Regions from separate parts of the Gryllotalpicola koreensis genome, predicted to be linked through region 2. Evidence: predicted binding sites of a transcription regulator. Region 2 holds the regulator's gene; the other holds the start of a gene.
The links. Region 2 encodes HspR, which represses chaperone genes until heat shock. Its sites were predicted from a motif close to AAGTTGAGTCNNNNNGACTCAACTT; they were not measured.
Positions count from the first base shown of each region.

Region 1: ABD708_RS17890 (Hsp20/alpha crystallin family protein) is a predicted target of HspR. The motif match lies at 1,489-1,513, and genes of this name have one in related genera.

Region 1 covers NZ_BAABBW010000006.1:136,149-151,461, reverse strand. The annotation lists gene ABD708_RS17900 (alpha/beta hydrolase) at 1-977, opposite strand, end outside; gene ABD708_RS17905 (APC family permease) at 1-13, shown strand, start outside; gene ABD708_RS17895 (hypothetical protein) at 958-1,380, opposite strand; gene ABD708_RS17890 (Hsp20/alpha crystallin family protein) at 1,543-1,995, shown strand; partial or broken gene ABD708_RS17885 (LD-carboxypeptidase) at 2,060-2,915, opposite strand; gene ABD708_RS17880 (NADP-dependent oxidoreductase) at 3,007-3,963, opposite strand; gene ABD708_RS17875 (S9 family peptidase) at 3,988-6,120, shown strand; gene ABD708_RS17870 (ATP-dependent 6-phosphofructokinase) at 6,145-7,170, opposite strand; gene ABD708_RS17865 (CYTH domain-containing protein) at 7,193-7,846, opposite strand; gene ABD708_RS17860 (hypothetical protein) at 7,927-8,160, shown strand; gene ABD708_RS17855 (DEAD/DEAH box helicase) at 8,261-10,426, opposite strand; gene ABD708_RS17850 (hypothetical protein) at 10,722-11,057, opposite strand; gene ABD708_RS17845 (RbsD/FucU family protein) at 11,102-11,560, opposite strand; gene ABD708_RS17840 (GDSL-type esterase/lipase family protein) at 11,698-12,216, opposite strand; gene ABD708_RS17835 (LysR family transcriptional regulator) at 12,286-13,134, opposite strand; gene ABD708_RS17830 (MFS transporter) at 13,234-14,559, shown strand; gene ABD708_RS17825 (ROK family protein) at 14,610-15,313, shown strand, end outside.
Region 2 covers NZ_BAABBW010000001.1:332,620-347,932, forward strand. The annotation lists gene ABD708_RS01590 (hypothetical protein) at 50-523, opposite strand; gene ABD708_RS01595 (heat shock protein transcriptional repressor HspR) at 533-964, opposite strand; gene ABD708_RS01600 (DnaJ C-terminal domain-containing protein) at 980-1,975, opposite strand; gene ABD708_RS01605 (nucleotide exchange factor GrpE) at 1,995-2,627, opposite strand; gene dnaK (molecular chaperone DnaK) at 2,632-4,500, opposite strand; gene ABD708_RS01615 (MFS transporter) at 4,781-6,187, opposite strand; gene ABD708_RS01620 (alpha/beta hydrolase) at 6,443-7,405, opposite strand; gene ABD708_RS01625 (TetR/AcrR family transcriptional regulator) at 7,501-8,070, shown strand; gene ABD708_RS01630 (magnesium transporter CorA family protein) at 8,090-9,094, shown strand; gene ABD708_RS01635 (hypothetical protein) at 9,333-9,962, shown strand; gene ABD708_RS01640 (sigma-70 family RNA polymerase sigma factor) at 10,106-11,755, opposite strand; gene ABD708_RS01645 (hypothetical protein) at 11,842-12,168, opposite strand; gene mscL (large conductance mechanosensitive channel protein MscL) at 12,326-12,760, opposite strand; gene ABD708_RS01655 (hypothetical protein) at 12,850-14,376, opposite strand; gene ABD708_RS01660 (NUDIX domain-containing protein) at 14,449-14,988, shown strand; gene ABD708_RS01665 (amino acid synthesis family protein) at 15,206-15,313, shown strand, end outside.

The sequences.
Region 1 (15,313 bases), on a different contig from region 2:
ACACGTGAGCTGACCTGGCCGATGAAGTCCTGCAGGCGGGCGTAGACCTCTGCGGACTCCGGATGCGCGGCATCCTGCTGCCAGGTGTGCTCGGTACGCGAGTCCCAGCCGTAGCTGACGAACTCGACCGGGACGCCTGCGGCCTCCGCCCTCTTCGCGAAGTTGACGTTCGCGTGATAGAAGATGTCGCGCTCGCTCGTGGTCACGAGGACGGGCGGGAAGCTCTCGTCGACCCATTCGATGGGACTGAGCCAGCGGGATGCCCGTTGCAGCGACGCCGGCTTCATGCGGTGCCTGCGGTAGCCGGGCAGGAGCATCCGCACGAAGTCGTGGCTCATGATGAAGCCCGGCTCGAACAGGACGGAGAAGTCGACGGCGCCGCAGTGCAGAACGAGGCCGCCGAGCTCCTCGCGGGCGACGGCCGGGCGCAGCCGGAAGTGGTCGGCGAGCTTCGGCTGCGTGGTCGTGGCCGCGAGCAGCGCGGCGATCTGCGCGCCGGCCGAGTCGCCGCCGAGCACGATGGTGCTCGCGTCGCCGCCGTGCTCGCCGATGTGCGCGACCACCCAGCGCAGCGCCTCGTTGGCGTCGTGCAGCATATGCCGCATGCCGAAGCCGCCGCCGCGCAGCCCCGCCCGGCGGTAGTTGACGTTGACCACGACGATGCCGGTGTCGGCCTGCACCGCGCAGTACTTGGTCAGCGCGGACTTATCGCCGCTCGTCCAGCCGCCCCCGTGGAAGTAGACGTACACGGGCAGCTTCTCGGAACCGGCGGTGGCGCGGCCCGGCGTGAGCACATCGAGGCGGTGGCCGGGGTGATGGTCACCGACATAGTCGATGTCGAGCAGGTAGTCGACGGTGCGCACCGGAGCCGCGTTGAACTTGCGCGACTGCAGCGGCGCCCACGGCAGCATCATGGCCGTCCACAGCCAGGGGCCGACGGGGAACGGCGCCGAGCGGCTACCGGAGCGCCGCGACATCGAAGAGCGCCAAGAGGGCGAGGGCATAAGCGGATTCCGGATCGTCGGCGTCGAAAGGCTGAGAATTGTCGGCGGAGGTGCCGGAGGTGGTGACGCGCCAGCGCCCGGCAGGGTGGGCCTCCAGCGATCGGAAGGCGGCGCCGAGGCGCTCGCGCAGCTGGTCCTCGCGGGGCAGCCAGAGCGCCTGCTCGAGCGAGACCGAGTCGAGGGCCCACTCGGTCGTGCCGTTGAACCCGAGGATCGTGCCTGTGTCGAACTCGTGCGGCTCGACCGTCATGTCGGACACCGTGAAGGTCTCGTCCGAAGCGAATTCCGGGCCGTCGATCTGGAAGAAGTCACCGGGAGCGGGATGCCAATCGAGCCCGGCATCCCGCAGTTGCCGGGCTAACGAACTCGCGATCACCCGCTCATTATGACCCCGGAGTTCGCCGCCGGGCTGGGCGCTTCCTATGGGCTCGCGCAACGTGGAATGGATCTGGCACTCTCGACGTTCGAGTGCTAATGTGATCGCAGGTTGAGTCGAAGGGACTCAACTTACAAGACCACAGAGAAGGAGCTGATTCATATGGCAATGAACTTCGACCCGTTCCGTGAGTTCGATCGCCTCGCGGGCTCGTTCCTCGACCGGCCCGTAGGCCCGCGCCTCATGCCGATGGACCTCTACAAGGACGGCGACACCTACGTGCTGTCCGCCGACCTGCCCGGCATCGACCCCGGCTCGGTCGACATCGACGTCGACGGCCAGCTGCTGACCATCCGCGCACAGCGCACCCTCGCCACCGGTGACGGTGTGAAGTGGCTGACCCGCGAGCGCCAGGGCGGCACGTTCCTGCGCCAGCTGAGCCTCGGCCAGGGCATCGACACCGAGCGCATCGCCGCCGACTACTCGAACGGCGTGCTCTCGATCACGATCCCGATGAGCGAGAAGGCCAAGCCGCGCAAGATCGCGGTGTCGTCTCGCACCGAGACGGTGCATCCGGCCGTCGAGGAAGCGCACGCCGAGAACGCCGAGGCATAAGCCTCGCGACCCTGAAGGGCCCCGGTTCGCCGGGGCCCTTCGCATGTCTACGAAGGCGCGCGGATCAGTTGTAATCCGCAACGACCGTGCGCGTACGGCCATCAATTCGGATCCGGCCGCCGTACGGCACGATCCACTGCGGCCGCGTGTGCCCATCTCTTCACCCAGTCGGCAGGTGGTTCGAGCTCGCTCGTCTCGAGCAGGAGAACGATGCCTTCAAGCTCTCCGAGCGGAGGCAGCCTGTCTGCGAGCGCGAGCTGATCGAGCACCTCCAGGCATCCGCCCCAGGTCCGACCCTCGACGATCCGCTCCGGTCCGCTCCACACCCACTCCTCGGTCGCCTCTCGCGCACCGAACTCCACCAGCGCCCGCGGATCGCGCCAGTCGTGACCGAAATCCTCCGACTCCGGCGTCCTGGTCAGCTCGATCTCGCCACCCTCCAGGAGGGCAGCCCGAAGCGAGCGCAGGTGAACGTCGTCCACTCCCGGACCGGCACCGAGGTGCACTTGCGTCGAACCTCCGTAGTAACCGGGGATGCCGAGACCGAACAGCCAATTCAGAAGGTTGGTGTTGTCGCTGTAACCCAAGAACGGCTTCGGGCTGGCACGCACGATCTCCGCGTCGAGATGAGGGATCACCGTGATCTGATCATCGCCGCCGACGGTCGTGAGGATCGCACGGATGCCGGGATCGGCGAACGCTGCGTTCACGTCGGCAGCCCTCGCCTGAGGACTCGCGTCGAGTTGCCGCGTGGTCGGGAACTCGACCGGGATCAACCCGGTCAGTTCTCGCAATCGCCTCATCGCCTGCTCGTGCACTTCCGGTCCGATGCCAGGAGCAGCGAACGCCGGCGAGAGAATCGCCACGCGGTATCCCGGCACGAGCTTCGGCAGCGCGGCGAATCCGGCGGAAGAGCTCATGACCCCATCCAAGCGGATCGCTGACATCGAGAAGTGCCGCGATGTCGTCCGTTCTCGAAGAGCACGACATCGCGGCACTTCTCGGCGGGGACTACCTCGTGACCGCGACGATCTTGCCGCGCACGTGGCCCGTCTCGAGGTGCTCGTAGGCCTCGGCCAGCCGCTCGAGCGGATAGACCGCCTCGATGGGCACCGCGATCGCCCCGTCGGCCACGAGCCGCACGATTTCTGCGAACTGCTCCATCGTCGCCTGGGGGTTGCCGACGCCCTGCGCGCCGCGGTGTCCGCGGGCAGCGATCGTGTTGAGGCGATCGAGCGGCACGCCGAGGGCGAGCGCCGCGTCGACGGACTCCGGCCCGTGGTTGTCGAGCGCGGCGGTGAGACCCTGCGGTGCGGCATCCCGCAGCCGCTCGACCAGCCCGTCGCCGTACGCGACCGGCGTGATGCCGAGCGACCGCAGGAACTCGTGATTGCGCTCGCTCGCCGTGCCGACGACGGTCGCGCCACGCAGCACCGCGAGCTGGCCCGCGATGATGCCCACTCCCCCGGCCGCGGCGCTCACGAACACGGTGTCGCCGGGCCCCGCGCCGACGCGGTCGAGAGCCGCGATCGCCGTGCGGCCGGTCACCGGCAGTGCCGCGGCCGTGTCGTAGTCGAGCGCGTGGGGCTTCTCGATGAGAACGCCGTCGCGTTCGGCATCCGTGCCCTCCGCCCGCACGATGACGAAGTCGCCGATCGCATGGTGACGCCGCCCGCCGAGCACTGCGTCGCCCGGGCGGAAGCGGGTGACGCCCTCGCCCACCTCGTCGATGTCGCCGGCGAAGTCGAAGCCGACGCCCGTGCCGCGGCCGTCGGCGGCCGGCTCGGTGATGCCGTAGCGCTCCGCGTGCTCGCGCGCGTGCAGGATCTTGTAGTCCACGGGGTTGAGGCCGTTCGCGAAGACGTGCACACGGACCTCGCCCGGGCCCGGGTGCGGCGGTTCCTCGTGGACGATGCTCAGCACCTCGGCGGTCGGGCCGAAGCGGTGGAAGCGGGCGAATCGGGCCATGACCGCAACGCTAACGTGGAGCAGGTGAGCGAAGCCCCCGTTGCGAAGCGAATCCCCACCGAGCGCACCTTCCACGGCGACACCGTCGTCGATGACTACGAGTGGCTGCGCGCCAAGGACGACCCCGAGGTGATCGCGCACCTCACCGCCGAGAACGCGTATGCCGAGGCGCGGAACGAGCACCTCGCTCCCCTGCGCGAGACGATCTTCGAGGAGATCAAGGCGCGCACCCTCGAGACCGATCTGAGCGTGCCCGTGCGCGAGGGCGGCTGGTGGTATTACTCGCGCTCGTTCGAGGGGAAGCAGTACGGCGTGCAGTGCCGCGCGCCGATCGCCGGAGTCGACGACTGGGAGCCGCCGCAGCCCGCCGAGGTGGATGCCGCGACGCCCGCGCTGGCCGGAGAGCAGGTGCTCTTCGACTCGAATCTCGAAGCCGAGGGGCACGAGTTCTTCTCGCTCGGCTCGTTCGACGTGTCGGCCGACGGCACGCTGCTCGCTTATGCGGTCGACGTCGAGGGCGACGAGCGCTACACCCTGCGGGTGCGGGATCTCGCGACCGGGCGCGACCTCGACGACGAGGTCCCGAACACCTCGGCCGGCGCGTTCTTCTCGCCAGACGGACGCTTCGTCTTCTACACGACCGTCGATGACGCCTGGCGGCCCGACACGGTATGGCGGCACGAGGTCGGCACGCCCGCGTCCGCCGACGCGAAGGTGTTCCACGAGCCCGACGAGCGCTACTGGGTCGGCGCGGGCCTCACCCGCAGCCGCCGCTTCATCGAGGTGGGTGCATCGTCGTCCGTCACGAGCGAGTCGTGGCTGATCGACGCGGACGACCCGACCGGCGCCCCCCGCGTCGTGTGGCCGCGCCGCGAGGGCGTCGAGTACTCGGTCGACCATGCGGTCGTCGCTGGCGAGGACCGGCTGCTCATCCTGCACAACGACGGAGCCCTCGACTTCGAGCTCGTCGACGTGCCGGCATCCGACCCCTCCGCCGCCCCGCGGGTGCTGCTCGCGCACGACAGGGCCGTGCGACTCGACGACGTCGACGCGTTCGCCCAGCGCATCGTCGTCGAGTACCGCCGCGACGGGCTCACCCGCCTCGGCATCCTGCCCATCACCGCCGACGGCTACGGAACGCTCACCGAGGTGCCGTTCGGCGAGCCGCTGTACACGGTGCACGCCTCGGGCAACCCCGAATGGGATCAACCGACGATCCGCCTCGGCTACGGCTCACTGGTGACCCCGTCGACGGTCTACGACCTCGTGCCGGCGACCGGTGAGCTGCGGCTGCTGAAGCAGCAGCCCGTGCTCGGCGGCTACGACCCCGCGCTCTACGAGCAGCGCCGCGAGTGGGCGGTCGCCGACGATGGCACCCGCGTGCCGATCTCGCTCGTGTATCGCCGCGACCTCGTCGCGCTCGACGACAGCGGCGTGCTCGTGTCGCCGGCGCCGCTCGAGCTGTACGGCTACGGTTCGTACGAGCACAGCATCGACCCCGCCTTCGGAATCTCGCGGCTGTCGCTGCTCGACCGCGGCGTCGTGTTCGCGATCGCGCACGTGCGCGGCGGCGGTGAGCTCGGCCGTTCCTGGTATGAGGACGGCAAGAAGCTCGCGAAGAAGAACACCTTCACCGACTTCGTCGCCTGTGCGCGGCACCTCGTCGAGACCGGCTGGACCGCCCCGTCTCGGCTCGTCGCCGAGGGCGGCAGCGCGGGCGGTCTGCTGATGGGCGCTGTCGCGAACCTCGCGCCCGAGCTCTTCGCCGGCATCCTCGCCGACGTCCCGTTCGTCGATGCGCTGACATCGATCCTCGACCCGTCGCTGCCGCTCACCGTGATCGAGTGGGACGAGTGGGGCGACCCCCTGCACGACGCATCCGTCTACGCCTACATGCGCTCCTACACGCCGTACGAGAATCTGAGAACGGATGCCGCCTACCCGCCGATCCTCGCCGTGACCAGCCTCAACGACACGCGCGTGCTCTATGTCGAGCCCGCCAAGTGGGTCGCCCGGCTGCGCGCGCTGGGGGCGGATGCCCTGCTCAAGATCGAGATGGTCGCCGGCCACGGCGGCGTCTCGGGGCGCTACAACGCGTGGCGCGAGCGTGCGTGGGAACTCGCCTGGCTCCTCGACCGCCTCGGTCTCGCCGGCTGATCGCCGGGCGACGGGCCGGCGCGCTCAGCCGAACAGCAGCGCGGCCTCGTCCCAGCGGCGGCGCGGGACCGCGTTGAGGTTGCGCGTCGCGTCGGTGATGCTGACGTCGACGACGTCGGTGCCGCGCAGCGCCACCATGGTGCCCCACTTGCCCGCCTGGACCGCGTCGACCGAGGCGATGCCGAGACGCGTCGCAAGCACACGGTCGAAGGCGCTCGGCGCCCCGCCGCGCTGGATGTGGCCGATGACGGTCGCGCGCGACTCGATGCCTGTGCGCTCCTCGATCATGGGCGCGATGATGTCGGCGATGCCGCCCAGAAGCGGGCGGCCGAACGGGTCGAGGCCCTTGTGCGAGTGCGCGCCGTCCATGGTCGGCAGATGGAACCCCTCGCTCACGACGATGACCGGCGCCCGACCGCGGTCGCGCACCGACTCGACCCACTCGCAGATCTGCTCGATCGTGGCGCTGACCTCGGGGATCAGGATCGCGTGCGCGCCCGCGGCCATGCCCGCGTGCAGCGCGATCCAGCCGACGTACCGACCCATCACCTCGACGACCATGCAGCGCTGGTGGGATTCGGCTGTGGTGCGCAGGCGGTCGATCGCCTCCGTCGCGATGCCGACGGCGGTGTCGAAGCCGAAGGAGTAGTCCGTCGAGGCGATGTCGTTGTCGATCGTCTTCGGCACGCCGACGATCTTGAGCCCGTCGTCGCTGAGACGGCGGGCCGCCGTCAGGGTGCCCTCGCCGCCGATGGCGATGATCGCGTCGATGCCGTTCTTGTCGAGCACCTTCTGGATGTTCTCCGGCCCGCCGCCGGCCTCGTACGGGTTGGTGCGGCTCGAGCCGAGGATCGTGCCGCCCTCCTTCGACAGGCCGCGCACGCGGTGGCGGGGCAGCTCCATCAGGTCGCCCTCGACGACGCCCTTCCAACCCCACTTGAAGCCGACGAAATCGTGCCCGTACACGCGGTCGCCCTTGAGGACGGCGCCCCTGATGACGGCGTTCAGCCCGGGGCAGTCCCCGCCGGAGGTCAGAATCCCGATTCGCATTGCAGCTCCTTCTGCTTGGAGACTATCGATCAACCGGCCCTGAGCGGGACAGCCCGAGTGCGCGAGCGAGCTTCGACCCGGACGACGGCGACCGGGCCCCCGCAGCAACGAGCCTTTCCTCGATCGCATCGAGCAGGGCGGCACGATCGGATGCCTCGCCCACGGCGCCACCCGGCAGCAGCTCGGCCTCCCACTCCTGCCAGCGGCGCTCGGTGCCATACCCCGGCCCCTCGCGCAGATCGGTCGCGACGACGTGGTCGTCGGCGAGCTCGACGAGCGCCTCGCCCGCGGCGTCCCGCAGGACGGTCGCGACGCGATGGTTGCGCACGCGCGCGATCGGCACCAGCGCGGCGTCGCCGATGAGCTCGCCGAGCGCGACGCGGACGTCATCGGGCACACCCTCGTCGTCGCCGAGCTCGAACTGCTGCTCGCGGCGGCCTTCGGCCAGCGGCGGCCACTTGATGTGCCACCCGGCGTCGTGGCCGCCCAGGCGGCGACGCACGGCGACGCGCGCGTTCGCGAGAGTCAGGTCGGGGGTGTCGTAATACGTCGCGTCGAGGTCGAAGGCATCCGCCTCATCGGCTGCGGCCACGCGCCCTGCACCGACCAGTGACGGCACGCGGGCTGCCGCGTCGACGTCGTATTTCCGCTCGATCTCGACCTTGCCAGCGCTCATGTGAACAGTCTGTGCCCTGCGACCGGCGGAACCCGAATCGGGTATTGGCCTGCCTGCGCGCCCGGCGTAGCCTGCATGCCATGAGCGACAGCCGACGTGACGAATTCGACGATGACGACGTCGATCTCGAGGACGAGGCCCCCGAGGACGTCGAGGATTACCAGCCCGAGACGGAGACGTACGACGAGGACGACCTCGACCTCGATGACGACTTCGAGTCTGACGAGGAAGTCTTCCCCGATGACGAGCGGCCCACCGGCTACGACGACGAGCTCGACGAAGACGACGAGGAATTCGACGACTTCGACGAATAGTCGTTAGCAAGACGCTCTACGAGCGGGCGACTTGCTCGCCCGCGAACGCACGGACTCGAAAAGTCGACTGCGGTCGCGCCGGGCGGGGACCGGCGCGCAATCAGCTCAGCGCCTCGCGCAGCAGGCCGACGAGCGCGTCGAGCTGAACGGATGCCTCGGAGCCCGGCTCGACGTCGATGCCGTCGAGCGCGCGCAGGGCGAGTCCCTGCTTGGCGTCGATCAGCTCGGCGATCTTCGAGTCGATGGTCTGCGCGGCGATGATGCGCCATGCGGTGACCGGCTCCTCCTGACCGATGCGGTGCACGCGGTCGATCGCCTGCGTCTGCTCGGCCGAAGTCCAGGACAGCTCGGCGAGCACGACGTTCGACGACACCTGCAGGTTGATGCCGACACCGGCCGCCGTGAGCGAGCAGACCACGACCGAGACCTCTGGGTCGTTCTGGAATGCGTCGATCGCCTTCTGCCGCTCGATCGCGTTCTGGTCGCCGCGGATCGACACGGCCTTCAGCTCGCGGGCCGCGAACAGCGCCTCGGCCTGGTCCATGACGTCGATGTGCTTGGCGAAGAACACGACCTTGCCGGTCGAGCGCGCGAGCTGCGCGGCGTAGTCGGCGGCGAGGCCGGCCTTCGCCTGGCCGATGCGGCGCACCATCGTGAAGACGTTCTCGCCGGTCTTGGCGCTCTTGGACTCCTCGAGCTCGGCGTGGGCGACCACCCTGATGAGGTGCTCGCGTCGGGCATCCGTGCCGCCTTCGACGTTCTCGCCGACGCCGGCCGCGAGCGCGCGCTGATACCGCGCCACGAGGCGGCCCGCGAGCTCGCGCTCGGCGGCCTTGATCGAGCGGCCCAGCTCGTCGTCGAGTTCGACGGGCATGTCGACGATGCGCCGCGACGGCAGGTCGGCGGCGACGTCGATCTTGCGGCGACGCACGATGCCGAGGTCGATGACCGTCTCGCGCGCAACGGGATAGAACTCGTGGTCGGCGGGCGTGAGGCCGGTCTCCTCGAGGCGGTCCATGAGCTCGCGGGTCGGCTTGGTGCCGTCGATCCAGCCGAGGAACTGCCAGATCGCGCGGAAGTCGTCGATGTCGTTGATCAGCGGGGTGCCGGTGAGGGCGATGAGCAGCGGCTCGCCGCCCGGCGCCGTCTTGCGGATCGTATCGGCGAGGGCGAGCACGTGCTGCGAGCGCTGCGAGTGCAGGTTCTTGATGAAGTGCGCCTCGTCGACGACCATGCCCTTGAAGCCCATCTGGGCGATCCAGGACAGGTGCCGGTCGAGCACCTCGTAGTTGACGATCACGATGTCGGCGAAGGCGTCGAGGCCCGCGCCGTCGCCGTGGATGACGGTCGCGCGGCGCTGCGGCGTCCACCGCTCGACCTCGCGCTGCCAGTTCATCTTCACGACGTTGGGCACGACCGCGAGCAGCGGGTACGCGCCGGCGACGGATGCCGCGAGCAGGGACTGCGCCGTCTTGCCGAGGCCCGGCTCGTCGGCCAGCAGGAAGGTGCGGTGCCCGAGCCTGGCCGACTCGATGAACTGCGCCTGGTGGTGCATGAGCTCCATGCCGGGGGGCGCATAGCGGTCGATCTTCGGAGCGGGCGGCAGCTCCATGCTGGCGATCTGGCCGCCCGCGCCCTGCTCGAAGGACTTGAACAGGGGGCCGAGCAGCTCCCACGAGTCGAGGCGGCGACGCGGCGCGGGCGCGGCCTGCTCGGCGTAGCGGGTGAAATCGGGTGCCAGGAACGGGTTCGACAGCTGGCGGGCGCGCACGGACTGCGGCACGACCTGCTTCTCGGCGAGCTCGGCCGAGAGCACGGGCTTGTTGTCGAGGACCTTCGGCTCCTCGACCGTGATGATGAGGTCGTCGGGGCTGAGCGCGGTGCCCGACTCGAGCAGCCAGTCGCGGCGCATCGTCTGCGCGGCGGCCGACGGCGAGGCATCCGTCTCGAGCAGCTGGATCAGGCTGGTGTCGCGCGCCGCCGTCTTCGCCAGGATCTGCGCGATGCCGTCGAGCCGCTTCAGCTGCTCGGCGCGCTGGGCCTCGGTGAGCTCGGGGTCGGATTTGGCCCGAGCGCGCTCCTCGCGCATGAGCAGCGCGATGACCTGGAACTTGGTGCGGTTGGTCGGGCCGAGCTTCTTGCCGCCCTGTGCCTTGGCTTCGACCTCGCGCACGCGGCGCGCGAGGACGGGGATGAGGCCGTCGTTGTTCTGATGACGGCGCCCGGAGCGTCGCTGCTGTGCGACGCGCTCTCCGGTCTGGGACATGTGCCTCCACGATCTGCGGGCCCGCCCCGGCTTCCGGGGATCACGGCCGATGTTCTGCGTTTCACCACTCGATGCGGTGAACGCGGTGCACGGATGCCGGGGCCGTGGCACGAACGAGCAGCGGAAGCCTCTCGGGCCGCGGCGGAACGGGATTCCGGCGCAGAAACCATCCTACCCCAGGGGCGCGAGCGCGCCCGCACGGCTCTGCCGTGCTGCCGCGGCGCAAGGCGCCGCGTCAAGAGGCGCGAGCGGACCCGCACGGCTCCGCCGTGCTGCCGCGGCGCAAGGCGCCGCGTCAAGAGGAAGGCGTCACCTTGATCAGCACGCCGGCAGCGATCATCGTCGCCGCACCGGCGATGCTGAGGCCCTGGAAGGCGATGTCAGGAAAGGGCAGCGGGAACACCGGGTTCCAGATGACGACGATCGCGGCGAGGCCCGCGACGAACCACCACTGCTTCGCCTGGATGGCGAACCAGCCGGTGATCGCCGCGAGGATCGCGGCGGGGTACTCGATCCAGACGTAGCTCTTCGAGCCGATCAGCGCGAGCCCGGCCATCAGCACGATCGCGCCGAGGAAACCGGGAGCGAGTGCGAGTCGGGCGGGCTGGGGCGCATTCGTGGGGCGTGGCATGGCGAGGGAAGCCTATCGGGTGCGCCTCCCTCGCAGCCTCAGCCTCAGCCGACGGGTGCCGGCTCGCCCTTGCGCAGCAGGAAGGCAGCGGGCTCGCCGCTGCAGCTCGAACGCACCGTGAGCTCGGACTGGCGCGCGAGCAGGGCGAAGTCCTCGGAGTCGAGGCGCGACATCGGGACGCGGCGCAGCTCGGCGTCGGCGGCGATGCCGCAGACGGCGAAGACGACGTCGGGCAGCTCTTCCGACTCTTCGGCATTGTCGAGGTACACGATCGGTGCACCGGTCTGGTCGAGCGGCAGCACACTGAGGATCGCGGCGACCGCGGCCTCCGTCGAGATGTCGCTCAGTTCGATCATGCTGTGGTCGGGTCCACTAGCGGGGGTGGCGATCGGTCCGGCGGTCAGCGTCAGCCACTGGCCTGGGCGCATTCCATCGAGAACGGAAAGCAGCGTGCCGGACAGGATCGGGTCGAGGTTCTTGAGCACGGGTGTCTCTTTCAGCATCACAAAAATGACTCTCCCTCAACCCAAGATCGACCATAGCCGGAGGGGTGCACTCAGCAGAATTCCCCTAAGCGGGGGCCAGGTCGGAGCGTCCCGGCGACAGCATCCGTTCGGTCCCCGTGCCGCGCCCTGCGCGTTCAGTCGGCGAGAGCGGGGCGCAGCGCCTCGAACCACGCGGCGTAGCCGGCGTCGGTGAGGTGCAGACCGTCCGTCGTGAACTCGGCCTTGAGGCCGCCGTTCTCGTCGGCGAGGGCGGGCCAGAGGTCGACATAGCTGCACGGGACGGTGGGCACGAAGCGCTCGAGATGCTCGTTCACGCTGCGCACGATGTGCGCGTACTCGGGCTGACGGGGCAGGATGCTCTGCATCACGATCCTCGCCTCCGGCAGCTTCTCGCGCAGCGTGCGAAGGATCTCCTCGATGCCGCTCGCCACTTCTTCGAGCGGGATGCGCCAGGCGAAGTCGTTCGTTCCGATCTCGACGACGACCGTCGACGGTGCGGCGGCGACCACCTCGTCGATCCGGTCGAGCAGATCGTGCGTCGTGTTCCCGCCGACGCCGAAGTTGATGACGTGCTGGTCAGGCAGCAGTGCCTGCCAGTCGCCGTCCTCCGTCAGACTGTCGCCGACGAATGCCGTCACGGTCGCTTCGGTCATGTTCATGGCCTCCCTGTCGACTACATAAGCTAGCGAACTACCCGGCTCGCCGAAGCCCGTTGCGCGAGCTCAATGCACGAGCGTGCGCCCCATGATCGCGGAGCTGAGGGCGTCGACGGGGTCTGCGGCCGAATGCGGGTTGGCGATCAGCGTGAAATCGACGTCGCCGATCTCGGGAAGGCCGAGCCGGTTGCTGACCTTGACGAGGTCGCCCGGGATCAGCGTGCGCGGGAACACGGCGACGCCGAGGCCTGCCCGCACGGCGGAGAGCACGCCGTTCACTTCGCGCGTGTTGCAGGTGATGCGCCAGGTGCGGCCAGCGCTCTCGAGTGCGTCGATCGCCATCTGCCTGCTCATCGACGGGTCCTGGTACGAGACGAGCGGCACGGGCTCGTCGGGCCCGAGTTGGATGCCGTCGAGGGCCATCCAGACCATCTGATCGGTGCTCACCCGGGTGCCCTCGCCGGTGCCCGGCGTCTGCTTGATGAAGATCAAGTCGAGCTGGCCGGAGCTCAGGCGCCGGTGCAGGGCGCCGGACTGCCCGACCGTGAGCTCGAGGTTGAGCTGCGGGTGCAGTGCGCGGAAGTCGCGCAGGATGCGCGGCAGCTGCGTCATCGTGAAGTCGTCGGCAGCGCCGAAGCGCAGCCGGCCGCGCATCGCCTTGCCGCTGAAGTAGCTCTCCGCCGAGGCATGCGCCGCGAGGATGCTGCGCGCGAACCCCGCCATCGCGTCGCCGTTGTCAGTGAGCCGCACCTGCCGGGTGTCGCGATCGATCAGGATGCGCCCGGCCTGCGTCTCGAGCCGGCGCACGTGCTGGCTCACGGTCGGCTGGCTGAGCTGCAGACGCTGGCCGGCGCGCGTGAAGCTGCCCGTCTCGGCGACGGCGAGGAAGGTGCGCAGCAGTACGGGGTCGAACATCGCGGGGCTCCTTCGCACCGGTCATTGCGTTTTGCAATGGGAGTTATTGCCCTCATTCTAAGGACTTATCGAATCGTTGCGACTACCGTTAAACGCGCTGTGACTGCGACGCCTGCGAACCCCCCGACCGAGCCGATGCTGGTGCTGACGGCGAAGCCACGCTGGCGTGACATGTTCGCCTCGCTCAAGGTGCCGAACTATCGGCTCTACGCGAGCGGCCAGATCGTCTCGACGACGGCGCAGGGCATGCAGCGCATCGCGCAGGACTGGATCGTCCTGCAGCTCTCGGGCAACGTCGCCGACGTCGGCATCACCGTCGCGCTGCAGTTCGCGCCGATGCTCGTCTTCGGCCTCTACGGCGGCGTGATCGCCGACCGCTATCCCAAGCGGCGCATCCTGCAGGTCACCCAGACCGTCATGGCACTGCTCGCCGCGACGATGGCCGCGCTCATCTTCACGGGCACGCTGCAGGTCTGGATGATCTGGTGCGTCGCGCTCGTCGGGGGCTTCGCGACGCTCATCGACAACCCGGCGCGGCAGTCCTTCGTCTCCGAGGTCGTCGGCCCGAAGCTGCTTCGCAACGCGCTCAGCCTGAACTCCTCGACGTTCCAGCTCGGAGCCCTGATCGGGCCGGCTGTCGGCGGCATCCTGCTCTCCGCCATCGGCGGCGGCTGGTCGTTCGGCGTCAACGCGCTGGCCTGCCTGGGCACCGTGTTCGCGCTCAGCCGGCTCGATCCGTCGCAGCTGCTGCCCGCGCCGAAGGCGCCGCGCCGGAAGGGCCAGCTGCGCGAAGGGCTCGAGTACGCGGCGCGGAAGGACGAGATCCTCTTCACGCTCGTCGTGCTCACCTCGGTGGCGCTGTTCGTCTACACGCTGCCCGTGCTGCTCACGGCCTTCGCCGATCACGTCTACCACGTGGGCTCGTCCGGCTACGGGATCTTCAACGCCCTCGTGGCCCTCGGCGCGCTGAGCGGCGCGCTGCTGTCGAATCTGCGGGGAACCGTGACGCTGCGCACGGTGATCGTCGGCGCGATGGTGCTCGGCGTGGTGCAGGCCGCGGCCGGCCTTGCACCGCAGATCGCGATCTTCGGCGTGCTGCTCGTCGGCGCGGGGATGTCGCAGCTGCTGTACTTCATCGCCTCCAACTCGCTCGTGCAGATGTCGACCAACATCGCGATCCGCGGGCGGGTCATGGGCGTCTTCGTGCTGATCCAGCTCGGCGGCCAGTCGATCGGCGGCCCGCTGATGGGCTGGATCGTGGACAACTTCGGACCGCACGTCGGCATGACGATCTCAGGCGTCATGCCGCTGCTGACGGCCGCGGTCGCCGGCACGGTGCTGCTCAGGCGCCGCGGCCAGTCGGTGAGGACGGCGTTCGGCGCACAGCTGTGGCGACCCAGTGGGTCGCCACGCGCCGGACGCTGAGCGAGCTGTGCTCGCGAAGGGTAGATCCGGTCTCCAATAGGCTGAAAGCCATGTCTGACCCGCTCGTCCTCGCCGTCGACTTCGGCGGAACCAAGGTCGAGGCCGCTCTCGTGCGGCCCGACGGAACCCTCGTGCCCGGCTCCAGGAGCCGCGCCGCGACCGGCCGCAGCGCCGAGGTCGCCGCGCTCGAGGCATCCGTCACCCAGGTCGTGCTGCACGCCCTCGCCTCTCTCGGGGAGGGCACGGAACTGGCGGGGGCCGGGGTCGCCTGCGCCGGGCCGATCGACCGCGCGGCGGGCGCCATCTCGCCGCTGAACGTGCCGTCGTGGCGCGGCTACCCGATGCGCGCACTGGTCGAGCGTGTGGTGACGGATGCCGGGCACCGCGTTCCGACGCGCCTGGAGATGGACGGCGTGGCGATCGTCCTCGCCGAGCACTGGGTGGGGGCAGCGCAGGGCGCGCAGAACGTCATGGGCATGGTCGTCTCGACCGGCGTCGGCGGCGGCCTCATCTCGCACGGACGTGTCATCGTCGGCAAGACCGGCAACGCCGGGCACATCGGCCACGTCGAGGTGGCCGGCATCGTCGGTGAGGAGACCTTCGGCAATCCGAACGTGCTCGAGGCGATCGCAAGCGGCCCGCACACCGTGGCCTTCGCGCGCCGGGGCGGCTTCACGGGCACGACCGGCGAGGAACTCGCCGCGGCGTACGCCGCAGGCGACCCGGTCGCGCGCAGCGCGATCGAGCGCACGGG
Region 2 (15,313 bases):
AGATTACCAATATCTGGTATATCGCGGGAATGCCGACAGGCCGCTCCGCCTACGGCAGAAAGACGCCCGGGTGCTCGCGCGCGTACCGCGCGAGCGACGTGGGGCCCCCGTTGTACAGCGCGTTCGCCGTGCTGCGCGTCGCGGCAGGGTCGACGCTGCGCATCCGCTGCAGCAGCCGGGTCACCGCGCTCCGGCGCGCGCCGAGCCCGCAGTAGTACAGCACGACGCCGGTCATGAGCACGAGGAAGCCGAGGGTCGCGCCGAGCGCAGGCCCGGAATCCGCACCCCACAGCACGATGCCGATGATCACGACGACGATCCCGCCGACGAATCCCCAGACGAAGAACTGCGCCGCGAGGCCCGTCAACCGCTGGGCACGGGCGGCCCCGCGCGCGAGGTGGGCGCCGACGATCGGCTTGAGGCGAGCCCGCAGTGCGCGCGGGTTCGCGAGCGGGTGCAGATAGATCGAGGGCAGCGGCGATGGGATTCCGGGCGAGGCGTCGTGCGGCTCGGCATCCGTCATAGTCCGACCCTATAGATCAGGCGGCGGGCCCCACGGGCGCCATACGACCACTTGATCGCGGCGCTCGCTGCGGGTGCCGGCACGCATCGGCACGACCTCACCGGTCACCCCGGAGGCGAAGACGCGGCGGCCCGGCTGTTGGAGCAGGGCGTCGGCGAGCGCCGACTCGAGCTCGCGCACCCGCTGCTGCAAAGCGCGCACTTCATTCTCAAGCGAGAGGACGCGACGGATGCCTTCGAGCGACACCCCCTCGGCCGAGAGCCGCGCGATCTCGCGCAACTGGGCGACATCGCGCAGCGAGTAGCGCCGCGACTTTCCCGCCGTGCGGGTGGGCTCGACGAGGCCCAGGCGGTCGTACTGGCGCAGGGTCTGGGGATGCAGCTCGGCGAGCTCCGCAGCAGCGGCGATCGCGAACAGCGGGGTGTCCTGATCGACGTCCATAGCCACTTATTTACATCACTCTCTGGCTCGCGCCAGCAGATCCTCGCGCGGGTTCTCCTTCGGGAGCTTCGCCGCGAAGTCGAGCAGCGCGTTCTCGGCCTCGGCCGAGAGGTGCGACGGCACCGCGACCTGCACGACGGCGAGCAGGTCTCCCGTGCCCTTGTCGGTCTTCACGCCGCGGCCCTTGACGCGCAGCACGCGGCCGGACGGGGTGCCGGCGGCCACCTTGAGCTTCACCGGAGCGCCCTCGAGCGTCGGCACTTCGATGGTCGCTCCGAGCGCCGCTTCGACGAAGGTCACCGGCACGTTGAGCCGCAGGTTCAGCCCGTCGCGCTCGAAGACCGGATGCTTGCGCACGGCCACGTGCAGAATCAGATCGCCCGCCTCGCCGCCGTCGGGGCTCGGGTGGCCGCGGCCGCGCAGGCGGATCTTCTGCCCGTCGGCGACGCCCGCCGGGATCTTCACCTTGATGGGCTTGCCGCCCGTGCCCGTCAGCGTGAGCGTCTCGCCGCGGGTCGCGGCGAGGAAGTCGATCGTCGTCGACGCCTCGAGGTTCTGGCCCTTGGTCGGGCCGCCGTATCCACGGAAGCCCCCCGAGGACTGGCCGAACCTGCCGCCGCCGAACAGCCCGCTGAAGATGTCGTTGGGGTCGGCGCCGCCCGTCGAGTAGGTGAACCCGCCGGGGCGGCCGCCTGCGCCGCCGCCGAACATCGAGCCGAAGACGTCCTCGAAGCCGCCCGCGCCACCGGAGCCCGGGGCGGTGAACCGCGCCCCGGACCCCATGGCCCGGATCTGGTCGTACTCGGCGCGCTGCTCCTTGTCGGACAGCACCGAGTAGGCCTCACTGATCTCCTTGAAGCGCGCCTCGGCCGCGGCATCCCCCGGGTTCGAATCCGGGTGGTACTGCCGCGCGAGCTTGCGGTAGGTCTTCTTCAGCTCGGCGTCAGACACGTCTTTGCTGACGCCGAGCGTCTTGTAGAAGTCCTTGTCGAACCAGTCCTGACTGGCCAACGCGCCTCCTCTTTACTTCTTAATCTGCTGGGGTGGCGACGACCACGCGGGCCACGCGCACGAGCGTCGAGCCGATCGTGTAGCCGGTCTCGACGACATCGAGCACGGTGGCCTCGGTCGCGCCGGGGGTGGGCTGCTGGAAGATCGCCTCGTGCCGCTGCGGGTCGAACACCTCGCCGACCTCGCCGAAGGGCTTGACGCCGAGCTTCTCGACCGCGCCGCGCAGCTTCGCGGCGATGGTCGGGAACGCGCCGTCACCCTCGAGGTCGCCGTGCTTCTGGGCACGGTCGAGGTCGTCGAGCACCGGCAGCAGCACGCGCACGGCGTCGCCGACGGCGCGCTCGCGCACGACCTCGCGCTCGCTCTCGGTGCGGCGGCGGTAGTTCGCGTACTCCGCCGTCACCCGCTTGAGGTCGGCCAGGTGCTCGGCGCTCGGGTCGTTCTCCTCCACCTCGGCCGCGGCGAGGATGTCCTCGACGAACAGCTCGTCGTCGCCGTTCTCGCCGGCCCCTTCGGGGGACGAGGCCTCTGCCTCGCCCCCCTCAGCGGCATCCGGCTGGCGCAGCTTCCCGGTCTCGGGGTCGATGCGCCGCTTGTCGCGGACGATCGGCTCCTCGCGCTGTTCGTGCTTGTCGCTGTTCTCGTCCGTCATCGCCTTACTTCTTCTCGTCCTCGTCGTCGACGACCTCGGCGTCGACCACGTCCTCGTCAGAGGCGCCGTCGGCCGGGGCATCCGTGCCGCCCTGCTCACCGGCGGCGGCAGCCTGCTCGCCCTGGCTCGACGCGTAGATCGCCTCGCCCAGCTTCTGCTGGCTCTGCGAGAGCTTCTCGAACGCGGTCTTCACGGCCTCGTCGTCCTCGCCGGCGAGCGCGGTCTTGAGCGCGTCGACGTCGCCCTGCACGTCGGACTTGACGTCCTCGGGCAGCTTGTCCTCGTTGTCCTTGATCAGCTTCTCGATCGAGTAGACGAGCTGCTCGGCCGTGTTGCGGGTCTCGGCGGACTCGCGGCGGCGCTTGTCCTCTGCGGCGTGCTCCTCGGCCTCCTTGACCATGCGCTCGATGTCCTCCTTCGGCAGCGATGAACCGCCGGTGATGGTCATCGACTGCTCCTTGCCGGTGCCCTTGTCCTTCGCGGACACGTGCACGATGCCGTTCGCGTCGATGTCGAAGGTGACCTCGATCTGCGGGATGCCGCGCGGGGCCGGCGCGATGCCGGTGAGCTCGAAGGTGCCGAGCGCCTTGTTGTCGCGGGTGAAGTCGCGCTCGCCCTGGAAGACCTGGATGGCCACGGACGGCTGGTTGTCGTCGGCGGTCGTGAAGGTCTCGCTGCGCTTGGTCGGGATGGCGGTGTTGCGCTCGATGAGCTTGGTCATGATGCCGCCCTTGGTCTCGATGCCGAGGCTCAGGGGGGTGACGTCGATGAGTAGCACGTCCTTGCGCTCGCCCTTGAGGACGCCCGCCTGCAGGGCCGCGCCCACGGCGACGACCTCATCGGGGTTGACGCCCTTGTTGGGCTCCTTGCCGCCGGTCTCCTGCTTGACGAGCTCGCTGACCGCGGGCATGCGGGTCGAGCCGCCGACGAGCACGACGTGCGCGATGTCGGAGACCTTGATGCCGGCCTCCTTGATGACGTCCTGGAACGGCTTCTTGGTGCGGTCGAGCAGGTCGCTGGTCATCTGTTCGAACTGCGCGCGGGTGAGCGTCTCGTCGAGGTTGGCGGGACCGTTCTCGGTGAGGCTCAGGTACGGCAGCTGGATGCTCGTCGACATCGAGGAGCTGAGCTCCTTCTTCGCCTGCTCCGCGGCCTCCTTGAGGCGCTGCAGCGCGATCTTGTCCTTCGAGACGTCGACCCCGGTCGAGTCCTTGAACTTCTTGATCAGGTGCTCGACGATGCGCTGGTCCCAGTCGTCGCCGCCGAGGCGGTTGTCACCGGCGGTCGCGCGGACCTGGATGGTCGAGAAGTCGTCGTCCTTGCCCACCTCGAGCAGCGAGACGTCGAAGGTGCCGCCGCCGAGGTCGAAGACGAGGATCAGCTCGTCCTCCTTGCCCTTGTCGAGGCCGTAGGCGAGGGCTGCAGCGGTCGGCTCGTTGATGATGCGCAGCACGTTGAGGCCCGCGATCTCGCCGGCCTCCTTCGTGGCCTGGCGCTCGGCGTCGTTGAAGTACGCGGGGACCGTGATGACGGCATCCGTCACCGTGTCACCCAGGTACTGCTCGGCGTCGCGCTTCAGCTTCGCGAGGATGCGCGCCGAGATCTCCTGCGGGGTGTACTTCTTGCCGTCGATCTCCTGCTTCCAGTCGGTGCCCATGTGGCGCTTGACCGACGAGATGGTGCGGTCGACGTTGGTCACGGCCTGGCGCTTGGCGGTCTCGCCGACGAGCACCTCGCCGTCCTTCGTGTACGCGACGACCGACGGGGTGGTGCGGAAGCCCTCCGCATTGGCGATGACGACCGGCTCGCCACCCTCGAGAACGGCGACCACGGAGTTGGTGGTTCCGAGGTCGATACCTACTGCACGTGCCATCTGTTGGCCCTCCTGCTTGTGTTGCGTAAGTTCGTGGGGGCGGCTTGCTTGAGCCGCCCAGACTCAACTTTTTCAGAAGCACGGATGCCTGTCAATCCGAATCCGTAAAACTTGAGTCTGTTCATGTCAACTTTGCAGGCAGTCGGCGCATTCCCGTGCTCTTCCCCGTTCCCATTCCCATTCCCCTTCCCATTTCCAGCCCCACTCCCCGAGGGGTGCGTTCGGGCGCACCCCTCGCGGCGGCGGGGACCCGAACGGCCCCGAATGGTGAGTTCGGGCGTTACGCAGCGGTCGCTTCCTCGGGTACCGCGGGCGACTCCGCGGCGAGCACCGTCGCCTCGTCGGCGCGGTCCTCGGAGCGGCGTCGCGCGACCCGGGCCGCGGCAACCGCGCTCACCAGGGTGATGAGCGACAGGGCGCCGAGCATGACGGCCGGATGCCACCAGGCGTTGCCGCTCGCGTTCGCGAGCAGCTGCGTCAGCAGGGGGACAAAGCCCGCCAGGGCCGCGGCGATCGCGTAGGCAAGGGAGAGCGCGCTGTAGCGGATAGACCGGCCGAAGGCATCCGCCATCAATCCGCCCAATCCCGACCAGGCGAGCGTCGGCAGCAGGCCGCCGACCACCATGGTGCCCGCGAGGATCAGGAAGGTCGCGCGCGGCAGCAGCGCGTACATCGGGAAGGCGATCACGAGGGTCGCGGCCGCGCCGATCGCCACCACGCGGGCCGAGCCGATGCGGTCGGCCCACAGCCCGAAGAACGGGATCGCGGCGATCTCGACGAGGCTGCCGATGATCGTCGCGAGGAACAGCGCCTGCGCCGAGAATCCGAGCACGGAGGTGCCGTAGCTCGTCGTGTAGGTGTTCATGAGCGAGTACGAGCCGATGCCGAGCATGGCCGCGCCGACCGCGACGATGAGCATGACCGGCTGGCGGCGGAAGACCTCGAGCACCGGCAGGCGGCGCACCCGCTTGGCGGTGCGGAGTGCAGCGAACACCGGCGTCTCGGTGATCGTCACCCGCAGGTACAGCGAGAGGGCGAGCAGCGGCAGCGCGAACAGGAAGGGCAGCCGCCAGCCCCAGCCGGCGAGCGCGTCGGGGCTCATGGTCGAGCTCAGCAGCAGGAAGAGGCCGCCGACGATGACGGTCCCGATCGGCGAGCCGAGCTGGGGGATCGCGGCGTAGAAGCCGCGCCGCCGGGCCGTCGAGTGCTCGACGCCGATGAGGATCGCGCCGCCCCACTCGCCGCCGAGCGACAGGCCCTGCACGATGCGCAGGGCGACGAGCAGCACGGGAGCCCAGACGCCGATGCGGTCATACGACGGCAGCACGCCGATCAGGGCGGTCGAGACGCCCATGATGCCGACCGTCCAGATCAGGGTGCGGCGGCGGCCGATCCGGTCGCCGAGGTGTCCGAAGACGATCGCGCCGATCGGCCGCACAAGGTACGAGGTCGCGAGAGTCAGGAATGCGGCGAGCGTGCCGACGGCGTGGTTCTCAGCCGGGAAGAACACCGCGGCGCTGAACAGGGCGCTGAAGTAACTGAAGACGTAGAAGTCGTAGGACTCGAGAGAGGTCCCGACGAGTGAGGCGAGCGTGACGCGCGTGGCGACCCGGTCCGAGGCGGAGACAGCAGGAATGACGTTCGACGCGGAGTTGGCACTTAGCCCCGCGTCAGAGTTTCTGACCATCCTTCGAGCCTATGCCGAGGTGTGCACGCGCGCGGTGCGGTGCTGTGGCGTGCCGCGCCGTGCCGAGGGTGCGGGTGCGCTACAGCTGCGGATGGGCGCCACTCCGCCGGGGGTGGCGCCCATCCGTGCGAGTAGCGCGGCTGCGATCCGGTGTGCGCGGCTCGGATCGGGGGCGCGCACACCGGATCCGAGCAGCGCATGCTAGGACGAGCAGCGCACGCGAGGTGGGCGGCGGGTGCGAGGCGCGAGGGATGCCTAGGAGGCGAGCACGTCCTTCAGGAACGCGACCGCCTGAGCGACGGCGCCCTTTGCGGCGAAGGTGTCGTGCAGCCCGTTGACCATCACGAAGTCGTGCACGATGCCCTGGTAGCGCACCGCGGTCACGGGCACGCCGGCCCGGCGCAGCTTCGCCGCGTAGGCCTCGCCCTCGTCGCGCAGCACATCGGCCTCCCCGGTGATGACGAGCGCGGCCGGCAAGCCGGAGAGCTGCTCGAGCGACGCCCGCAGCGGCGACGCGGTGATCTCGGCGCGCTGTGCCTCATCGGTCGTGTACTGGTCCCAGAACCACTTCATGCCGTCGCGGGTGAGGAAGTAACCCTCGGCGAACTCCTCGTATGAGGCGGTGTCGAAGTTCGCGTCGGTGACGGGGTAGAAGAGCAGCTGGCCCGTGATGTCGATGCCGCCGCGCTCCTTGGCGAGCAGGGTGAGAGCCGCGGTCATGTTGCCGCCGACCGAGTCGCCGGCGACGGCGAGCCGCGCGGCATCCAGCCCCTTCGAGGCACCGGACGCGACGATCCACTGCGCGGTCGCCCAGACCTGCTCGAGCGCGTGCGGATAGCGCGCCTCGGGCGAGCGGTCGTACTCCGGGAAGACGACGGCGGCACCGGCGCCGATCGCGAGGTCGCGCACAAGTCGGTCGTGCGTGTGGGCGTCGCCGAAGACCCAGCCGGCGCCGTGCGTGTACAGGATCACGGGAAGCGCGCCGGTCGCGCCGAGCGGCTTCACGATGCGCACCTTGACCGAGCCGGTCGGGCCGCCGGGGACCTCGATCCATTCCTCGTCGATCTCGGGCTTGAAGATCGGCTCGTCCTGCACGCCGTCGACGGCCTTGCGACCCTCCTCAGGGGCGAGCTGATAGAGGAACGGGGGCTCGCTCGTGGCATCCACGAATGCCTGCGCCGCCGGTTCGAGAGAGATGTCCTTCGGGTTGCCGCTCATGATCTGGCTCCTTCTGCTCTGATGAGAACGACCGTTCTCGCATCTGACCGCCACTTTAGAGAACGAACGTTCTCACTGTCAAGTAGACTTTCGGCATGAGCGAGATCAGCACCCCAGCAGACCGCCGGCAGCGGATCGTGGATGCCGCCGACGAGCTCTTCTACACACGCGGCATCGGCCAAGTCGGCATGGACGCCGTGCGTGATGCCGCCGGCATCTCGCTGCGCGCGCTCTACACCGAGTTCCCCTCGAAGGACGACCTCATCGTCGCCGTGCTCGGCAAGCGCCACACGATGTGGACCAATGGCGTCACAGCCAAGGTCGACGCGATCGCCGAGCCCCGCCAGAAGCTGCTCGCGGTCTACGACTACCTCGCCGACTGGTTCGGCGACGCCGACTTCCGCGGCTGCGGCTTCATCAACGCCTTCGGCGAGCTCGGCGCCGCGAACGCGCAGGTCGCCGAGACCGTGCGCGCGCACAAAGCGGACTTTCAGCGCTATGTCGACTCGCTGGTGAAGGACGCCGGCGGGCCGGCATCCCTGGGCCCTCAACTCGCGATCCTCGCGGAAGGCGCGCAGACGACGGCCGCGATCGCCGGGACGACGGATGCCGCACGCCACGCCCGCGCCGCCGCGGAGTCGCTCGTCGCCGCCGCCGGCATCTGACGCAGGTAGCGTTGCCCGCATGGGGACGCTTCGCTCGCTCGTCTGGGACCGCGATGGTCAGGTGATCGCCCAGGACTTCCCCTTTGCGGAGATCTCCGACTACCTCGCCCGCGACGACGTGCTCACGTGGGTCGACCTGTGCGAGCCCGACCACAAGGACCTGCAGAGGCTCGCCGACGAGCTCAGCCTCGACCCGTACGCCGTCGAGGATGCGATCGCTCACGTCGAGCGGCCGAAGGCGCTGCGCTACACGTCGCACACCTTCTTCACCGCATACGCCGCCGCATACGACACCGAGAACGAGCCGGACGACGACGACCTCGCCGCACGCCTGCGCCTCGACAAGGTGTCGGCGTTCGTCTTCCACACCGGGCTCATCACGGTGCGCAGCCCCGAGTTCGACATCGACGACCTCGTGTCGCGGTGGAACGACAACGCCGATCTGCTGCGCTCTGGCGTCGGCGCGCTCGTGCACGGCCTGCTCGACGCCGTGGTCGACAGCCACTTCGACGCGGTGCAGGTGCTTGACGACGCCGTCGAGGGGCTCGAGGACGTGCTCTTCGACGAGCGAGTCCTCGCGACCCGTGTGCAGCGCGCGACCTACCGGCTGCGCAAAGAGCTGGTGCAGCTGCGCCGCATCGTGCTGCCCATGCGCGAGGTCGTGAACGGGGTGCTGCGGCACCGCCGCGACGCGGGCTCAGGGCCCGAGCTGGATGCCTCGTACGACGATCTCTACGACCACGTGCTGCGCGTCACGGAGTGGACCGAGTCGCTGCGCGACATGGTCACGGCCCTGTTCGAGACGAACCTGTCGCTGCAGGACTCCCGGCTCAACAACGTCATGAAGAAGCTCACCGGATGGGCCGCGATCATCGCGGTGCCGACCGCCGTGACCGGTTACTTCGGTCAGAACGTGCCGTACCCCGGCTTCGGCCAGTGGTGGGGGTTCCTGCTGAGCGTCGGCGTGATGGTCGTCGCCGCCGGCATCCTCTATCTCGTCTTCAAGCGCAAGAACTGGATCTGAGCCGCTCACCGGTGTGGCCGCACAAAGACTCGCCTGCTACCCTCGCAAAGTCGCGCGCCCCCTTCGCCCGTACGGGGCGCACCTCTACCCCGTGGTGACGCCGACCCGCCGCCGCACCGCCTCAGATTCCATGACCGATTACCCCTCTCGCCGCTCTCTCCGCCAGCAGCCGGGTGCCCAGAAGGGCCGTGCCGCACAGGGCCGTCGACACGCGCCGCATGCCCGATCGCGGCGCCATATGGCCGCAGCCGGGGCGGCGACGATGCTGCTCGTCGGCAGCGTCATGGTCGCGATCCCGGCGGATGCGGCGACGGTCAACTCGCAGCCCTTGTACGCCAGCGAGCTGCTCGCACACACGCAGAGCCTCACAGTGGAATCCGACGTCACGGGCGACGCCGTCGAGAGCACGTCGTTCGACTCGAAGACCGTCACGACGTCATCCGGGGCGCCGGCGCTGACCGTAGGCGGCGTGACCAACGCCGACTGGGCCGCGCTCGTGCTGCAGGATGCCGGTCTGCCCATCACGCAGAACAACGTGACCGTGATCCTGCAGTGGATGGACTCCGAGAACTCGCCGAAGAGCTGGTACCTGCGCAACAACCCGCTGAACAACGGGCTCGGCTCGGGTGGCGGCGGCGGATTCGGCAGCTACGCGAACCTGCGCATCGCGGCGTCGTACGTGGCGCAGCAGCTGGACCGGTCGCTGTTCGCGGGCATCCACGACGCGCTCGCAGCGGATTCCGCGCCGGCGGTCACCGAGCAGGCGATCATCGCCTCGCCCTGGGCCTCAAGCCACTACGGCGGCGGCGCACGCTTCCACGCGGTGAATGTGCCGATCGTGGCCGCCCCGGCTTCCGCCTGGGGGTGACCCGGGCCTGGGGTCAGGCCCCGCGCCCGCGGCCCCGGACCGGTACCGAGAAGTGCCGGAATGTCGTGTCTACCGCGCAATGACGACATCCCCGCACTCCTCGGTGGGAGTCCTGGTGCAGCTTTCGGGGCCGAAGCGACCTCTCAGTCGGAGCTGAGCGAGCAGGTGCCCCATAAGGTCAAACCCAGCAGCGAGATCGCCGACGCAGAGGCGCTGTTGGTCGCGCCGGCCGTCGCATCCCCGGCACTCGAACTCGCAGTGATCGTGTAGGTGCCGAGCCCGAGGACCGAGTCAGCCTGAACACTGGTCGTGTAAACGCCGTCAACCGGACCGGAGGTCGACGTGCCGCTTCCGCCGAGCGCCACACCGTCCGAGGCGATGACGAACGACGGCGTCTGACCGGTGACAGGCGTTCCGTCGTACTGCCAGGTGAGCGTGAGTGTGCTGCCGTCCGCTGACGCGGAACACTCGGTGAAGGTGATGAGCGGCAACGGGGGTGTGGCGGGCGGGGAGGTCGGCGGAGTGCTCGGAGTCGACGTTGGGGTCGGGGTGGGCGTTGGGGTCGAGGTCTGGGTCGGCGTCGGACTCGACGAAGAGCTCGGCCGAGAGGACGGTGACGAGGACGGGGCGGATGCTGCGGCTGGGGCCACCGGGGGCACGGCGGTGCCCCGCGCGGGCGCCGGAGCGGCTCCGGCAGCGGGCGACTCCGGCGCTACCGGGGCAGGACTCGGGGACGGCGTGGGTGTGGAGGGTGCTGGCACAGGTGCGCTCGGTGCGGCATCCGTCGACGTCCCCCCGGGAGCCTCGGAAGACTGCGCGACCGAGGTGATGATCTGCTTCTCGGGTGCCGGGCCACCGGTCACGGCGAACGCGACGCCGACGGCGATCGCCCCCGCGGCGACGGCCGAGCCGGCGCCGATCGCGACGTTGCGCACGTGCGTGGGCTTCGGCGGCCAGAAGGCGCCGGCGCCCAGGGTGGCGGCGGTCGCAGCTGCCGGCTTGAGAAGAGCCCCGTACGCGGTGGCGGCGCCCGCACCGAGGAATCCGATCAGGATCAGCGCGCCGAGGCGGTGCGACGCCTCGGTCATCTCGGCCGCGGCGAGCGGGCAGCGGTCGCACTCGTCGAGGTGGGCGTCGAGGCGCTCCTGCTCGCGGGCGGGCAGAGACTTGCGGGTCGAGGCGGCGAGCCGGTCGATGGACCAGCGGCACTCGGACTCGGCGGGGACGGTCTCGATGTGCGCCTGCACCCAGGCGTGCCGTAGGCCCTCCTTCGCGCGCTTCGCAAGGGCCGACACCGCGTTCGGCTTGATGCCGATCATCGCGGCGACCTCGCGCGGGGGCAGCTGCTCGGCCTCGGTGTACCAGAGCACCTCCTGCCAGCGCTGCGGCAGCGTGTTGAAGGCGCGCACCGTGAGACTCTGATCGAAGCGCTCGGCGAAGGCCTCATCACTCGAGTCGGGGTCGACGGCCTCGAACTCCTCGGGGGTGAGCTCAGCGGGCTGCGCGCCCCAGCGCGCTGCGACCGAGCGGATCGTCGTGACGAGGTACGGCCGGAACGCCGCCGTCGGGCCGTTGCCGCGCTCGATCGCCTTCAGCACACGCACGAACGCCTCGGAGACGAGGTCGTCGGCGTCGAAGGCCGACGTGATCGCACGGGCAGCGTTGATGCCGGCGCGGTGGTGCCGGTTCCAGAGCGCCCCGTACGCCTGCTTGTCGCCGGCGCGCACGCGCTCGAGCAGCGCGGCGTCGCTGAGGGCGTCGTCGGACTCGGCGTGCGAGGGAAGGGCAGTCATGAAGAGATCCCGGTCGGGTAGACAGAGGGGTGCATCGGTACGCTACGCGATGCGCGCGCCATCACGCTATCCGGAGCCCGTGAGCCTTAGACGGGCAGCGTCGCCAGAGGGCGAGGCACGGCCAGACGCACGGACATCAGCTCGACCAGCACCGCCTCGCACTGGCGCACCATCAAGCACAGAGCGCCGTCGATGCGCTGCACGACGAGGCCGCCGCTCAGCGCCGCGGCCGACAGCGTCGCCGCGGCGACGTTCAGCAGACCCGCCGCCGTCTTCCACGGCACGACGTCGGGAAGGTGCTCGACCACGTCGCGGGCCACTGCCTGGACGAACTGCCGCCAGTCATCCGGTGCCTTCTGCTCGGCCAGCGCTCGCGCGACCCGCAGTGCGTCGAGCTCGATGACCTCGTTCATGTGTTCTCGCCTTCTCTAGAGATACGGATGCCCCGCGCGGCGCGCGGGAAGACTCGGAATACCGGACACGAGCGGCCGCCACCCCCATGGCGGCCGCTCTCGGCCCATGCCCGCACGCGAGTTCCCAGTCGTCGATGCGGGCACCCCCTGGCCGGTCCTAGTCGGCCCGGTGACGGCTGCCGAAATCGGTGCGCACCGCGAGCAGGTCGCGGATCTGCGTCAGCAGCTCGATGTCACTGGGCCCGGTCGGCGCCCCTTCCGCCGGCTCGACCGCCGCCGCGCGCCGCTTCATCACTGCCTGAAGCGGAAGCACGAAGGCGAAGTACACGACCGCCGCGATGATCACGAAGTTGACCAGCGCGCCGATCACAGCGCCGAAGTACAGCGTCGAGTGGCCACCCGAGACGGTCGGGATGTCGACCGCCAGGGCCTTGTCGAGGCTGTTCGCGTTGAAGACGGCGCTGATCAGCGGGTTGATGATCTTCGTGACCACCGCCGTGACGAGTGCCGTGAACGCCGTGCCGATGACCACGGCGACCGCGAGGTCGATGACGTTCCCCTGGGAGAGGAACTCTTTGAACCCCTTCAGCATGGCTTTCCTCCAGTTCGGTTTGTGCCTTACATCGGAGGAAGACCCGGGGTCCGCGAGATCGTGACGCGCCTTGCGAAGATTTTTTGAAGTTATTTCTGCGGGGCCAGCAGCACGAGCCCGCGAACGCCGGGGACGGCTCGCCAGCCGGCATCCGCCAGCACCGCCGCGAGCCTCGTGCGCTCTTCGTGCGCAGGCGCGCCCTGCAGGTAGACCGCGGTGACCCCGTTGTCCTCGAAGTAGTCGGGCGCCTGCGCAGCGCCCGCGCCCGCGCCCGTGAGCGATTTCGCGAACTCGAACTGCGCGACCGGGTAGAGATCGTTGCGCGAGTCGATCGTCACCTGCAGATCGGGCCGCAGCACGTCGATCGCGTCGGACGCGCCGACCGTGCTGAAGACCCGGGCGCCGTGGGGGATCGAAGCGAGATCCGCGGGGTCGACGCCCGTGAGACGCCAGCCGGGGACCACGGATGCCGCAGCCACGCACACCGCGACGATCGCCCAGGCCGCCGCCGCGCCGAACGCGCCGATGCCGATGCGGGGCAGTCGCGGCTGAGGCATCCGCGCCACCGCCGGGCCGCCCGCGAGCACGCTGAGCATGACCAGATCGGTGTCCGAGCGCACGACCAGGCAGGCCGACAGGGCGGCGATGAGCAGGATGCCCGCCGCGACGTGGTCCCGCCGGATCAGCACCAGCACGATCGCCGCGGCGCCGATCACGAGAGCGAGCACGACGGGCTCGTAGTTGTAACCGCCGGGATCCGCGAACAGATGACCCCAGGCCGCGTAATGCTCGGCGCGCGAGCTGCTCGCCGTGCCGAGGGACTTCACGATGCCGGCCGCGCCCGCGGGCGTCGCCAGCACGCCGAGCGCCGCCCCGAGCCCGACCACCGCGGCCGTCGACGCACGGCGGGCCACCGGCATGCAGATCGCGTAGACCGCCGCGAACACGGCGATCGCGACGAGTCCGCCGAGGTGCAGGTTCTCCCAGACGGCCGCGATCGCGAAGGCCGCGCCGCCGAGCGCGAGGCGGCGGCGGCCTTCAGACAGCGCGCTCATGCGCGGATGCAGGCACACGAGGGCGAAAGCGAAGACCGCTCCGTAGTCCGCCAGCTCGGACTGGCCGTCGGCCCACCCCGCCAGGGTGAGGCTGAAGAGCACAAGGATGCCGACCCGCACCGGCCCGGCCTGCAACCCGAATCGCCCGAGCACCCGCCAGACGAGGGCGAGCACGCCGAGCTGGGCGAGAAGCACGAAGACCACGACCCCGGCGAATCCGGCGCCCCGATAGGCGATCGCGAGCAGCGTGCCCCAGCCCCAGCTGTTCGGAATCCAGGGGAGCATGCCCGCCGTCCACGACCAGGAATGGCTCAGCACGGCGTGACCCGTGCTGAGCGTCAGCTCGCCCTGCCGCAGCTGCCACCACAGCTGCGGGTTCGCGGGCAGCGCGGCGGTCGCGTTGATCACGGCGTACCCCACGGCCCAAAGCGCCGCAGCCAGCCCCCACCAGAGCTCGGATCGCCGCGCCGCCGTCCGCCCGGTCGTCAGAAAGTCGCGGGTAAAGCGGGGATTCCGCGACGTGTTGACGACCGAGGCCGGACTCGGGGCGTGAGGGGTCACTCAGCCAGTGCACGCGCCCTCCCGCAAGAAACCACACAGATCGTCTATCAACGCGGAACATAGGCTCTGGGAATGCCCTGGACGACTCTCACGACCCGCACCGCCTACGAGAACCCGTGGATCCGGGTGCGCGAGGACCAGGTCGTCCACCCCGACGGCTCGCACGGGCTCTACGGCGTGGTCGAGCTGCGGCCCGCGGTCTTCGTGGTCGCACTCGACGAGGACGACCGCGTCGCGCTGATCGAGATCGACCGGTACACGGTCGGCGCCTCGCTCGAGGTGCCCGCAGGGGGAAGCGACGGGCAGGAACCACTGGTCGCGGCGCAGCGCGAGCTTCTCGAGGAGACCGGGCTCGAGGCATCCGATTGGTCCGAGCTGGGGTCGCTGTTCGCGTTGAACGGCGCCGCGCTGGCCCCCGAGCACGTGTTCCTCGCGCGCGGGCTTCGTCAGGCGACGGATTCCTCGCACAGCCAGCTTGAGGAGGGGATCTCGGGCGTGCGCTTCGTGCCGCTGCCCGAGGTGCTCGCGATGATCGGCCGCGGCGAGATCAGCGACAACGAGACGGTCGCCGCGGTGTCCCTCGCGGCGATCAAGCTGGGGCGGCTGGCGTAACTCCGAGCCGCTCACGTGCTCGCCATTTTCCGCGGCCTCCTTCACATCGAGACCGCGGAACCTGGCGACGACGTGGCCGCTCTCGATCGCTCGGCTCCTTCGCCGTGTTTCCAGGGCGTAAAAATCGGGGAAGACCACTAGTCGCGGAAATCAGTTGCCCCTAGGGTCTTGTGTAATAAGAACTGCGTATCAGCATCTAAGAAATGCCGGAGTCTTCATGAGCATCGACCCGTACTACAACGTCCGCGCCTTCCATTCCTTCGTGCAAGAGACGCTGCACGAGCTGGGCCCCGCGCCGGAGCAGCCGCTGATCAAGGCGGCCGTC